One region of the Micromonospora sp. WMMD737 genome, then DNA from elsewhere that is predicted to be linked to it. Evidence: riboswitches for the same ligand, from Rfam matches in the RefSeq annotation. Region 1 holds a riboswitch; the other holds the start of a gene.
The links. A riboswitch is a leader RNA that binds a small molecule or an ion and turns the genes downstream of it on or off. The one in region 1 is predicted to bind glycine.
Positions count from the first base shown of each region.

Region 2: it holds a riboswitch for glycine, as region 1 does, so the genes downstream of both, gcvP (aminomethyl-transferring glycine dehydrogenase) here and gcvT (glycine cleavage system aminomethyltransferase GcvT) in region 1, are expected to answer to the same signal.

Region 1 covers NZ_JBMHMH010000001.1:853,586-859,669, forward strand. Annotated here, with positions in the region: gene ACN27A_RS03065 (NAD(P)/FAD-dependent oxidoreductase) at 1-330, shown strand, start outside; gene ACN27A_RS03070 (collagenase) at 471-3,017, opposite strand; glycine riboswitch at 3,278-3,370, shown strand; glycine riboswitch at 3,376-3,456, shown strand; gene gcvT (glycine cleavage system aminomethyltransferase GcvT) at 3,509-4,636, shown strand; gene gcvH (glycine cleavage system protein GcvH) at 4,671-5,063, shown strand; gene glyA (serine hydroxymethyltransferase) at 5,060-6,084, shown strand, end outside.
Region 2 covers NZ_JBMHMH010000001.1:1,049,111-1,055,194, reverse strand. Annotated here, with positions in the region: gene ACN27A_RS03975 (DivIVA domain-containing protein) at 1-176, shown strand, start outside; gene ACN27A_RS03970 (SDR family oxidoreductase) at 205-864, opposite strand; gene ACN27A_RS03965 (NAD-dependent protein deacetylase) at 940-1,800, shown strand; glycine riboswitch at 1,905-2,003, shown strand; gene gcvP (aminomethyl-transferring glycine dehydrogenase) at 2,077-4,923, shown strand; gene ACN27A_RS03955 (DUF5999 family protein) at 5,052-5,252, opposite strand; gene ACN27A_RS03950 (chorismate-binding protein) at 5,376-6,084, shown strand, end outside.

The DNA of each region.
Region 1 (6,084 bases):
TTCGCGGCGGCGCTGCACGCGGTCCACCCCGTGCCAGCCGGCTGGCCGGACTGGTGCGCCGACGACACGCTCGTCTGCCGGTGCGAGGAGGTGCCCGCCGGAGCGGTCCGGCGGGCGGTGCGGGAGCTGTCCGCCACCGACGGCCGGGGCGCGAAATTGTTGACCCGGGCCGGCATGGGCTGGTGCCAGGGCCGGGTCTGCGGCTACGCGACCGCCTGCCTGGTGGCGCGCGAGGTGGGCCGGACACCCGGTGCGGCCGACCTGGCCGGCTACGCGTCCCGTCCGCTGGCGCAGCCGGTCACGCTCGGCGAACTCGCCGCCGAACAGTGAGAGCCACGCGGCGTCGCCGGTCACATGGCGACCGGCGACGCCTCCTCGGAGCCGGGCCGAGCCCGGCCGCTCGCGCGACCTGCGGGTGTGGCCGCCGCGCGAGCGCTGGCGGCCACACCCGTCCGGCGTGGCGCGGGTCCTCAGTACTGCGACCGCACGGTGACCCCGCTGAACGCCTGCTTGGCGTGCAGGCTCACGTAGTGGTAGCCGGGGGCCGGGTTGTTGATCGTGATCGTCTCACCGTTGCCGCTGGTGACCGACCGCTGGGTGTACATGCTCGTGGTGGCCCAGCTGCTGGGGCTGTAGTACAGGTCGGCGTCGCCGGTGCCACCGGCCGAGGTGATCTTCAGGCTGGCGGTGCCGGCCGGGACCTGGAGGTAGAGGTAGTGCAGGTTCCCCGCGGTGGCCTGGAGGTTGCCGCGCTGGCAGTTGCGGCCCAGCGTCCGGACGTCGCCGCCGGTGCACTCGGGCAGCGGGGCGGGGCCGCCGGTGACGGTGACGTTCCGGGAGGTCCTGGCGGTGGCGCCCTTGTCGTCGGTGACGGTCAGCGTGACCGGGTACGTGCCGGCGGCGCGGTAGGTCTTCGTGGGGTTGGTCGCCGTCGAGGTGGTGCCGTCGCCGAAGGCCCAGGACCGGGCGGCGATGCTGCCGTCGCCGTCGGTGGACTGGTCGGTGAAGGTGGCGCTCAGCCCGGTGGTGGTGGACGTGAACGCCGCGACCGGGGCCTGGTTCGCGGGCGGGTTGGTGGCGCCGCCGCAGTTGCCGGCCGAGCAGGCGTCCAGCCAGGCGTACCAGTCGGCGTCGTAGCGGCTGCCGATGGTTCCGGTCAACAGCGTGCGGGCGGCGTTCCAGTTGCCCGTGCGGTAGTGCCCGAGCAGCGTGGCGACGTCACTCCGGTGCGACTGGAGCATGTACCGCACCGCCAGGTAGCCCCACCGGTAGACGCGGTTGGTGTCGTGGCTGTACGTGGTGTCGAAGAGCGTACGCAGGGAGTAGGTCTTCTTTCCGGCCTCGGTGATCGCGGCGCCGTAGGTCAACTCCCGGTACGAGTACGACACGTACTCGGCGAAGCCCTCGATCCACCAGATGGTGGGGGTGGCGATGTTGTCGGTGAAGTCGCCGTACAGGTTGAAGCGGCCGTCGAGGTAGTGGGTGTACTCGTGGTTGAGGTTCCAGATCTCGAAGGTGGGGCGCAGCCACTCCGCCTCGTAGGCGATGAACCGCGGCTGGTTCCCGGCGACCGCCGGGTCGCCTTCGAGGTACATGCCGCCGTTGTTCGTGTCGATGCCGAACATCGGCCCGCCGTACGTCTGGTAGTCGGCGCTGGAGTCGTAGACCACGACCTCGATTGTCGTGTTGCGGTCGTTCGCGACCGGGCCCTCGTCGGCCGCCACGGAGTGGAAGTAGGCGTCCTGGTTGCGCATGCTCGCACAGGCCCAGTCGAGTTGGGCGGAGGTCATCTGCTGGGCGCGGATGCGGATGGTGCTGCCGCAGGCGAAGGTGACCGGCAGGATCGCCGCGGCCAGGCGTGCCTGGAGGTCGCAGGTGTCGTAGTAGGCGCAGTTCGCCTTGTCGTAGTAGTCGGTCATCTCCGCGACGCCGACCCAGAGGGTGGCGGTGGAGCCGGTCATCGCGCTCAGGTCGAGCAGGCCCCGGGCCAGCGGTCGCACCTTCGAGCGCAGGGCGGTGTGCTGGAGGAAGCGGCCCAGTTCGCGGCCGGCGTTGGCGACCAGGTAGCCCCGGTCGGTGCCGAGCAGGGCCCGTTTGCCGGTGGCGAAGGCGTACAGCGTGTCCAGCACGCTCGGGTCGGCGGTGACGGTGCTGACGAACTCGGGCACCTGGTGGCCCCGGAACAGCACGGTGTAGACGTTGTTGACCGCGTTCAGCATCCACCACGACGAGTCGTACGAGCTGTCGTAGCGGGTCAGCAGCCGCTTCACCACGTACAGGTAGCGGGCGTTCTCCTCCGCGCTGTCGATGAGCGTGACCGCCTCGGCCAGCACCTCGCCGTTGACGTCGTTGACGTCGCCGGAGCGGCTGTTGGCGAAGAACGTGTCCAGCCCGGCGCGGATGGCGGTGCGCAGGCCGGAGCCGTACGGGCCCACGGTGGCGGGGTGGTTCCACTGCACGTAGTACCCGGCCCGCAGGTACAGCACGAGCTGGGCGGTACCCGTGGCGTTGGTGCCGTCGTAGGAGGCGGCGTTGTCCCGCAGCCCGTACGCCACGCTTGTCATCTGCGCCTCGCGGAAGGCCTGGGAGGCGTCGCTTCCGGAGAGGCTGAAGAGGGTGTTCACGCAGTCGGTGGTGGACGCCCTGATCTGCTGCACCAGGGCGCTGCCGGTCCGGCTCGTGAAGTCGCCGACCGCGCAGGGCGCGGCGACCGCCCCGCGCGCCGACGGGGGGTTGCGCCGTCCCCCGTCGTCGGGCCGGTCGTAGTCGCGGCGCAGTTCCGCACGGGACGAGGGAAGCGGGGCCCGCTCGCTCAGCGGCAGCGGCGCCCGCCGGACGTGGGCGTCACCGGCGCCGGAGCCGAGGCCGGCGTCGCTCGGGGCGGCGCCTGTCGGCCTGGGCGGTGGCGCCGCGTGCGCGGTGCCGGAGGAGGTCGTCGGGGCCAGCCCGAGCGCCAGCACCAGTGCGAGGGGGACGGCGGGCCAGCCGCGTCGGTTTCGTGTTCTCGTGGTTCTCACGGGTCGCCTCCTGGCGTTCGTGGTCCGGCCGGGTCGCCGGCGGGTGGGTGGCGGTGCGGAGTGGCTGCGGCGTCGATTCCCGTCGATCAGGTGGGGTCCGCGCTGTGGGTGGCCAGTACAATGGCACACATCACACATCGTGTAAAGAAATCGCTCGCGATCGATGTGCGTGACGATCCGACTACGGTGCGTTGCCGTTGACAGTCGCTCGGCGGGTCGCCTACGGTCTGCGGGCAACCCACAACTACATAGACGCCGTTCGAACCCGCGCGGGAGAGATCCCGACCGTCCGTCGGGGCGCCGAAGGAGCAAACTCCCAAGAAACTCTCAGGCCCCGTTACCGCTCGGGTGAGGCGAACTCTGGAAAGCAGACGATCATTCGTCTCACCCACGGTGCAAGCCGCCAACCGGCGGTGAAGCTCTCAGGTCGATGACAGAGCGGGAGGCAACCGACCGTACGACGCGACCGCGTCGGAACGAGGGAGGCCTCCGTGCATCAAGGTCCGACGACCCTGCTCCACCCACCCCTGCACGCCGTGCACGCCGAACTCGGCGCCCGGTTCACCGGCTTCGCCGGCTGGTCGATGCCGCTGCGCTACGGCAGCGAGACCGCCGAGCACCGCGCGGTACGCGAACGCGCGGGCCTCTTCGACCTCAGCCACATGGGGCAGCTCGAGGTGTCCGGGCCGCACGCCGCCGCGGCGCTGGACCACGCGCTGGTCGGGCACCTGTCGGCGGTGCCGGTCGGCGGTGCCCGCTACACCATGCTCTGCGACGAGACCGGCGGCGTGCTCGACGACCTGGTCGCCTACCGGCTCGCCGCCGACCGGTACCTGCTGGTGACCAACGCCGTCAACACCCGCACCGCGCTGGCCGCGTTGCACCTACGCTGCGCCGGACACGCGGCGACCGTCGCCGACCACACCGCCGAGCGGGCCATCATCGCCGTGCAGGGCCCGCGTGCGGCCGACACGGTGCGGGCCGTGGTCGGCGCGGAGCCGACCCGACTCCGCTACTACACCGCCACCGCCGTGGACCTCGGCGGACGGCCGGCGCTCGTCGCCCGCACCGGATACACCGGCGAGGACGGCTTCGAGTTCTTCCTCCGGGCCTCGGACGCCGAAGACGTCTGGCGCGCGCTGCTCGCCGCCGGCGCCGGGCACGGGCTGACGCCGGCCGGGCTGGCCTGCCGGGACACGCTGCGCATCGAGGCCGGGATGCCGCTGTACGGTTGCGAGCTGCACCAGGGCGTCACTCCCTTCGAGGCGGGCCTGGGACGGGTGGTGTCCTTCGCCAAGCCGGGCGACTTCGTCGGCCGGGCCGCGTTGGCCGAGCGCCGGGACGCCGGGACCACCACCGTCCTCGTGGGACTGACCGGAACCGGGCGACGCGTACCGAGGACCGGCCATCCGGTGGTCGCGCTGACAGACGGCGTACCGGCACGACCCGTCGGCGTGGTCACCAGCGGCGCGCTGTCACCGGCACTCGACCGGCCCGTTGCGATGGCTCACGTCCACGCCGACGCGATCGAGGCCCGGTCCCGGCTGGGCGTCGTCGTCCGAGGAACCACCGAGCCGGTGCGGACCACCCCGCTGCCGTTCTACCGCCGTCCGCGCTGACGCGCACCGGCCCATCTTCCCAGGAGTGACGACCATGGACGTACCCGCGCGTCTGCGCTACAGCCGCAACCACGAATGGATCGACGACACGGCCGAACCGGCGGCCGTGGGTATCACCGCGTTCGCCGCCGCCGCCCTCGGCGACATCATCCACGCCGAACTGCCCGAGCCCGGCACCCACTTGAGCGCGGGCGAGGTCTGCGGCGAGGTGGAGTCCACCAAGTCGGTGGCCGAGCTGTACCTGCCGGTGAGCGGCGAGATCGTCGCCACCAACGAGGCGGTCGTCGCCGACCCGGACCTGATCGGCACCGACCCGTACGGGGCGGGCTGGCTGGTGCGGGTGCGCCTGACCGACGCGCCGGCGCTGATGACCGCCGACGAGTACCGCGCCTACCTGGCCGACGCCGACGCGGCGGGTGCGGCATGAGCCTGCTCGACCGTGAACTGATCGACGTCGACCCGGAGATCGCCGAGGCGGTCGCCGCCGAGCTGGACCGGCAGCGGCGGACCCTCGGCATGATCGCCTCGGAGAACCACGCGCCCCGGGCGGTCCTACAGGCGCAGGGCTCGGTCCTCACCAACAAGTACGCCGAGGGCTACCCCGGCCGGCGGTACTACGGCGGCTGCGAGCACGTCGACACCGTCGAGCGCCTGGCGGTCGAGCGGGCGAGGCGGCTCTTCGGCGCCGCGTACGCCAACGTGCAACCGCACTCCGGCAGCCAGGCCAACGCCGCGGTGATGGCGGCCCTGCTCGACCCCGGGGACACCATCCTGGGCCTCGACCTCGCGCACGGCGGCCACCTGACCCACGGGATGCGGATCAACTTCTCGGGCCGGTTGTACCGGGCGGTGGGCTACCGAGTGGACGCCGAGAGCCTCCTCGTCGACATGGACGCCGTCGAGCGGCTGGCGCACGAGCACCGACCGAAAATGCTGGTGGCGGGCTGGTCGGCGTACCCGAGGACCCTGGACTTCGCGCGGTTCCGCCGCATCGCCGACGCCGTCGGGGCGTACCTGCTGGTCGACATGGCGCACTTCGCCGGGCTGGTCGCCGCCGGGCTGCATCCCAACCCGGTGCCGCACGCCCACGTGGTCACCCTGACCACCCACAAGACGCTCGGTGGCCCGCGTGGCGGCGCCATCCTCAGCGCGGACACCGACCTGGCCCGGCGTCTCGACTCGGCGGTCTTCCCCGGCCAGCAGGGCGGCCCGCTGGAACACGCCGTCGCCGGCAAGGCGGTGGCGTTCCGCATCGCCGCCGGCGAGGAGTTCCGCGACCAGCAGCGCCGCGCCCTGCGCGGAGCGCGGATCGTCGCCGGGCGCCTGGGCGCCGCCGACGCGCACGACGCCGGCATCCGGGTGGTCGGCGGCGGCACCGACGTGCACCTGGTGCTGGTCGACCTACGCGCGGCGAAGCTGGACGGCCGCCAAGCGGAGCGGCTGCTCCA
Region 2 (6,084 bases), 200 kb from region 1:
GGCAGGTGCGGGAGCTGGAGGGCCGGCAGGCGGCGTTGGTGGCGGCGGTGGCGACGGCGCAACAGCACCTGAGCCGGTGGCAGGCGTACCTGTCGGAGCAGTCGGAGCAGTTGCGCTCCGACGCGCAGGCGGCCGGGGCGGTCGGCGCGCAGCTGCGTGCCGTGCTCGGCGAGTAGCGGCGTCGGCTGCCCGCCGGGAGGCGGGTCAGTGCTGGTCGACGGCGGCGACGGCGTCGGCGATGGGGGTGTTGCCGCCGACGAGTTCCAGGATCGCGCCGGCGCTGTGCGGGTGGTGCAGCAGGGCGACGAGGACCCGGGCGACGTCGGTGCGGGTCACGGCGCCCGCGGGGGCGTGTCGGGCGAGGGTGATCCGCCCGGTGGGCGCGTCGTCGGTGAGCCGGCCGGGTCGCAGGATCGTCCAGTCGAGGTCGCGGCCGGTCAGGTCGTCCTCGGCGGCCTTCTTGGCGCGCAGGTACGCCGCGAACACCTCGTCGGTGCCGGCGGGTGGTTCGCCTTGCACTCCCATCGAGGACAGCAGCAGGTAGCGGCGGACGTCGGCGCGTTGCGCGGCGTCGGCGAGCAGGACGGCGCCGGCCCGGTCGACGGTGTCCTTGCGGGCGGCGCCGCTGCCGGGGCCGGCGCCGGCGGCGAAGAGGACGGCGTCGGCGCCGGCGAGGTGGGCGGCGAGTTCGTCGACGCCGACGTGTTCGAGGTCGGCCACGACGGGGTGGGCGCCGGCGGCCCGCAGGGCGGCGGAGTGGTCGGGGTTGCGGATCAGCCCGACGGCGGTGTCGCCGCGTCCGGCGAGTTCGCGGTGGGTCAGCTGGGCGATCTTGCCGTGTCCTCCGGCGATGACGACGCGCATACCGCCAACCTAGCCGCCGTCCCGCCACGACGTGGCCGGTCGCCGCAGGGTGGTTGCCTGAGGCAGCATGGACGGGTGACGGAGACGGTCGACGCGCTGGCCGGCCTGGTGGCCGGCGGTGGTGTGGTGGTGTTGAGCGGGGCGGGCCTGTCCACCGAGTCGGGCATCCCGGACTACCGGGGGCCCAGCGGCGTGGCGCGGCGGCACACCCCGATGACGTATCAGGCGTTCACGCGCGACGCGCAGGCGCGGCGGCGCTACTGGGCGCGCAGCCACCTGGGGTGGCGGGTGATCGCGCGGGCGGCCCCGAACGAGGGGCACCGGGCGGTGGCGCGGCTGCAGGCCGGCGGGCTGGTCGAGGGGGTCATCACGCAGAACGTGGACGGGTTGCACACCGCCGCGGGCAGTCCGCGGGTGGTGGAGTTGCACGGCCGCCTCGACGAGGTGGTGTGCCTGGGCTGCGGTAACCGGACGTCGCGGGAGGAGTTGGACCGGCGGCTGCGGGAGGCGAACCCGGGCTTCGACGCCCGTGCGGCGGCGGTCAACCCGGACGGTGACGTGGATCTCGCCGACGACGAGGTGGCCCGGTTCCGCACGGTCGACTGCACGTTCTGCCGGGGCGGCATGCTGAAGCCGGACGTGGTGTTCTTCGGGGAGACGGTGCCGGCGGCCCGGGTGTCCCGCTGTTTCGAGCTGGTGGCGCGGGCGCGGCTGCTGCTGGTGCTGGGTTCGTCGTTGACGGTGATGTCGGGTCGCCGGTTCGTGGTGCGCGCGGCGAAGCTGGGCGTTCCGGTGGTGATCGTCAACCAGGGCCCGACCCGGGGCGACGGGTATGCGGCGTTGACCGTCGACGCGCCGCTGGGGCGGCTGCTGCCGGCGCTGGCCGACCGGACGGCCGGCGACGCCGCCGCGGGGCTGGCGGGCGTCGGCCGGTAGCGGCCCGCCGGGGGTGCGGGGCCGGCCGGTCATCGACGGTCGTCGCCGGCGGGGGTACGACCTCCGGTGGGCGGTGCGGCGCTGGTAGCGTTGACCATGCCGGCAGCACCCACGTGGGAGAGACCGCCCAGCAGCATCCCGGGCGGCGCCGAAGGGGCAAATCCTCCCCGGAACCTCTCAGGCAAAAGGACCTCGTGGGCAGGCACTGTGGAGCGCCTCGCGGGCGCGACAGAGGGGGAGGCCGACCTGTCGACCTCGCCCCCGGGAGCGCCGCCCATGACCGCAGAGCAGTTCGCCGCCCGCCACATCGGCCCTGATCCGGACGACGAGCGTCGGATGTTGGAGGCCGTCGGCTACGGCTCGGTCGAAGAGCTGATGGACGCGGCGATTCCCGAGGTGATCCGCTGGCACGGCACCCTGGACCTGCCGGAGCCGGCCAGCGAGCACGACGCCCTCGCGGAGTTGCGGGCCCTGGCGGCCCGCAACACGGTGGCCGTGTCGATGATCGGTTTGGGCTACCACGGCACGCACACCCCGGCGGTGATCCGCCGCAACGTGCTGGAGGACCCGGCCTGGTACACGGCGTACACGCCGTACCAGCCGGAGATCAGCCAGGGGCGGCTGGAGGCGCTGCTGAACTTCCAGACCATGGTCACGGACCTGACGGGGCTGGCCACCGCGAACGCGTCGATGCTCGACGAGGGCACCGCCGCGGCGGAGGCGATGACGCTCGCGCGCCGCGCGTCGAAGAGCAGGAGCCCGGTGTACGTGGTCGACGCCGACACCCTGCCGCAGACCATCGCGGTGATCACCAGCCGGGCCGAGCCCCTCGGCATCGACGTGCGGATCGTCGACACCGGGCGCGACGAGTTGCCGGCGGAGTTCTTCGGGCTGCACCTGCAGTACCCGGGGGCGTCGGGGGCGGTGCGTGACCAGGCGGGGCTGGTCGAGGCGGCGCACGCGGTCGGGGCCTTGGTGACCGTGGCGGCGGATCTGCTGGCGCTGACGCTGCTGCGAGCGCCGGGGGAGATCGGCGCCGACATCGCGGCCGGCACCACCCAGCGTTTCGGTGTGCCGATGGGCTTCGGCGGGCCGCACGCCGGCTACCTGGCGGTGCGGGCGGGGCTGGAGCGGATGCTGCCGGGCCGGCTGGTGGGGGTGTCGCGTGACGCGGACGGCAACCCGGCGTACCGGCTGGCGTTGCAGACCCGGGAGCAGCACATCCGGCGGGAGAAGGCGACCAGCAACATCTGCACCGCGCAGGTGCTGCTCGCGGTGATGGCCGGCATGTACGCCGTCTACCACGGCCCGGACGGGCTGCGGCGCATCGCCCGCCGTACCCATGACATGGCGGTGCGGTTGGCGGCGTCGCTGCGGGGTGTCGACGGCGTCGAGGTGGTGCACGAGGCGTTCTTCGACACCGTCCTGGTGCGGGTGCCCGGCGGCGCCGAGGCGGTGGTCGCCGACGCCGCGGCCCGGGGGGTGAACCTGCGGCTGGTCGACGCCGAGCACGTGGGGGCGTCCTGCGACGAGACGACGACCCCCGCGCACCTGCGGAAGGTGTGCGATGCGTTCGGGGCCACCGTGGCAGGGCGGCCGGTGGCGGTGGCGGACGCGCCGGTCACCGGCGCGTTGCCGGCGGCGCTGGCCCGTACGTCGGACTTCCTCACCCACCCGGTGTTCCGCAGCCACCACTCGGAGACGGCGATGCTGCGTTACCTGCGGCGGCTGTCGGACTTCGACTACGCCCTGGACCGGGGGATGATCCCGCTCGGGTCGTGCACGATGAAGCTCAACGCCACCACCGAGATGGAGCCGGTGAGCTGGCCGGAGTTCGCGCACGTGCACCCGTTGGCGCCGGACGCGCAGACCACCGGCTACCGGGAGATGATCTCCCAGTTGGAGGGGTGGCTGGCGGAGGTGACCGGCTACGACGCGGTCAGCGTGCAGCCCAACGCCGGTTCGCAGGGCGAGCTGGCGGGTCTGCTGGCGATCCGGGCCTACCACCGGGACCGGGGCGAGGCGCACCGGGACGTGTGTCTGATCCCGTCGTCGGCGCACGGCACCAACGCCGCCAGCGCGGTGATGGCGGGCATGCGGGTCGTCGTGGTGGGCTGCGACGACGGCGGCAACATCGACCTGGTGGACCTCGACGCGAAGATCGACAAGCATCGGGACGCCCTCGCGGCGATCATGGTGACGTATCCGTCGACGCACGGGGTGTACGAGACGGGCATCGCGTCGCTGTGCGCGAAGGTCCACGACGCCGGCGGTCAGGTGTACGTCGACGGGGCGAACCTCAACGCGCTGGTCGGGTTCGCCAAGCCGGGGAAGTTCGGGGCGGACGTGTCGCACCTGAACCTGCACAAGACGTTCTGCATCCCGCACGGCGGCGGTGGTCCCGGGGTGGGTCCGGTGGCGGTGCGGGCGCACCTGGCGCCGTTCCTGCCGGGTGATCCGCTGGGCGTGCACGTCGACGGCCGGCCGGCGATCTCGGCGGCGCGGTACGGGTCGGCGGGGATCCTGCCGATCCCGTGGGCGTACCTGCGGATGATGGGCGCGGCGGGGCTGGTGCGGGCCACCGGTGTGGCGGTGCTGGCGGCGAACTACGTGGCGGCGCGGCTGCGCGGGCACTTCCCGGTGCTGTACGCGGGCAACAAGGGCCTGGTGGCGCACGAGTGCATCCTGGACCTGCGGCCGCTGACGAAGGCGACCGGGGTGAGCGTGGACGACGTGGCGAAGCGGCTGATCGACTACGGGTTCCACGCGCCGACGATGTCGTTCCCGGTGGCGGGGACGCTGATGGTGGAGCCCACCGAGAGCGAGGACCTGGCCGAGCTGGACCGGTTCTGCGATGCGATGATCGCCATCCGGGCGGAGATCGACCGGGTGGCCTCGGGGCAGTGGCCGGCCGGCGACAACCCTCTCGCCAACGCCCCGCACACCGCGGCGATGGTGTCGGGCGACGAGTGGCCGCACCCGTACGCGCGGTCGGTGGGCGCGTACCCGGCCGGGGTGGACCGGGCCGGGAAGTACTGGCCGCCGGTGCGGCGCATCGACGGCGCGTACGGCGACCGGAACCTGGTGTGTTCCTGCCCGGCGCCGGAGGCGTTCGAGGACTGACGTCGCGTGACGCCGGGGCGGTCGTGGTGCCGCCCCGGCGGGTGCGTCGACCTGGGCGGGGGGGTGTCCCGACCGGGGTACCAGGTCAGATCGACGGGTGTAAAAGGCGTGACGCAGCGTGACAGGGGTCAGGCGACGAGGGCGTGTCGGGCGGGGCCGCGGTGGGGGGCGATGCTGCTGCCGTCGGGAAGGAGCTCGCCGGTGTCCTCGAAGACGATGACACCGTTGCAGAGCAGGCTCCAGCCCTGCTCAGGGAAGCAGGCGAGGACCCGGGCGGCGTCCCGGTCGGTCGCTTCGGCGGAGGGGCAGGTGGGTTGGTGCTGGCACATCGGGATCTCCGGACTGTGGGGGCACTGTGTCATGGTTCACATGACCAGTGACGCACAGTACCAAGCGAAAGTGGCCGGCATCGAGCAGGTATGCGCGTCGTTTTTCCGAAATCCACTGAACGGATGAGGCAGGATGGGCCGGACGGCGTGGACACGCTCCCAGGGCTGACGGTCGGCGCGCCGGGAGCGCCGGCCGACTGCCGCCGTACGCTGGTCGAGCGGGCCCGCTGGCAGTGGCGGCCCGCCGACGGCGGCGACCCGGCGGCGCGGGCCGAGGAGTTCCTCGCCGCGCACGGCCTGCCGCTGCACGACCTGGCCCGCCCCGCCGGCCGCCACGACGCGGCCGGGGTGTGCGGGGCCGCTCTCTACGTCTCCGCGGCCGCCGGCGCCGCCCTGGTCGGCGCGCCGGCCGGCGCCGCCAACCCGGTGACCGGGCTTCCCGAGGTCGTCGTGGTCGTCTACGGCCACGGCCCGGGCACGCCGCCCGGCGCAGTCGGTGCGCCCGCCACCTCCTGGTGGCGCGGCACCTTCGCGGAGAGCTGGACCCCCCGCCAGCACGCCGACGCCGTGGGCGCGGTCCGCGCGGCGATCGGCCGCGGCGACGTCTACCAGGTCAACGTCGTCGGCCACGCCGCCGCCCGCTACACCGGCGACCCCCTGCCGGCCCTGAGCCGGCTGGCCGCGCTGCCCGGCGCCCGCTACGGCGGCACCCTCGCCGGGGCGGGCTGGGCGATCGGCTGCGCCAGCCCCGAGACCCTGGTGGAGCTGGCCGACGGACGCGTGATCACCAAGCCGATCAAGGGCACCCGGCCGGCCACCGCCGCCGGCCGCG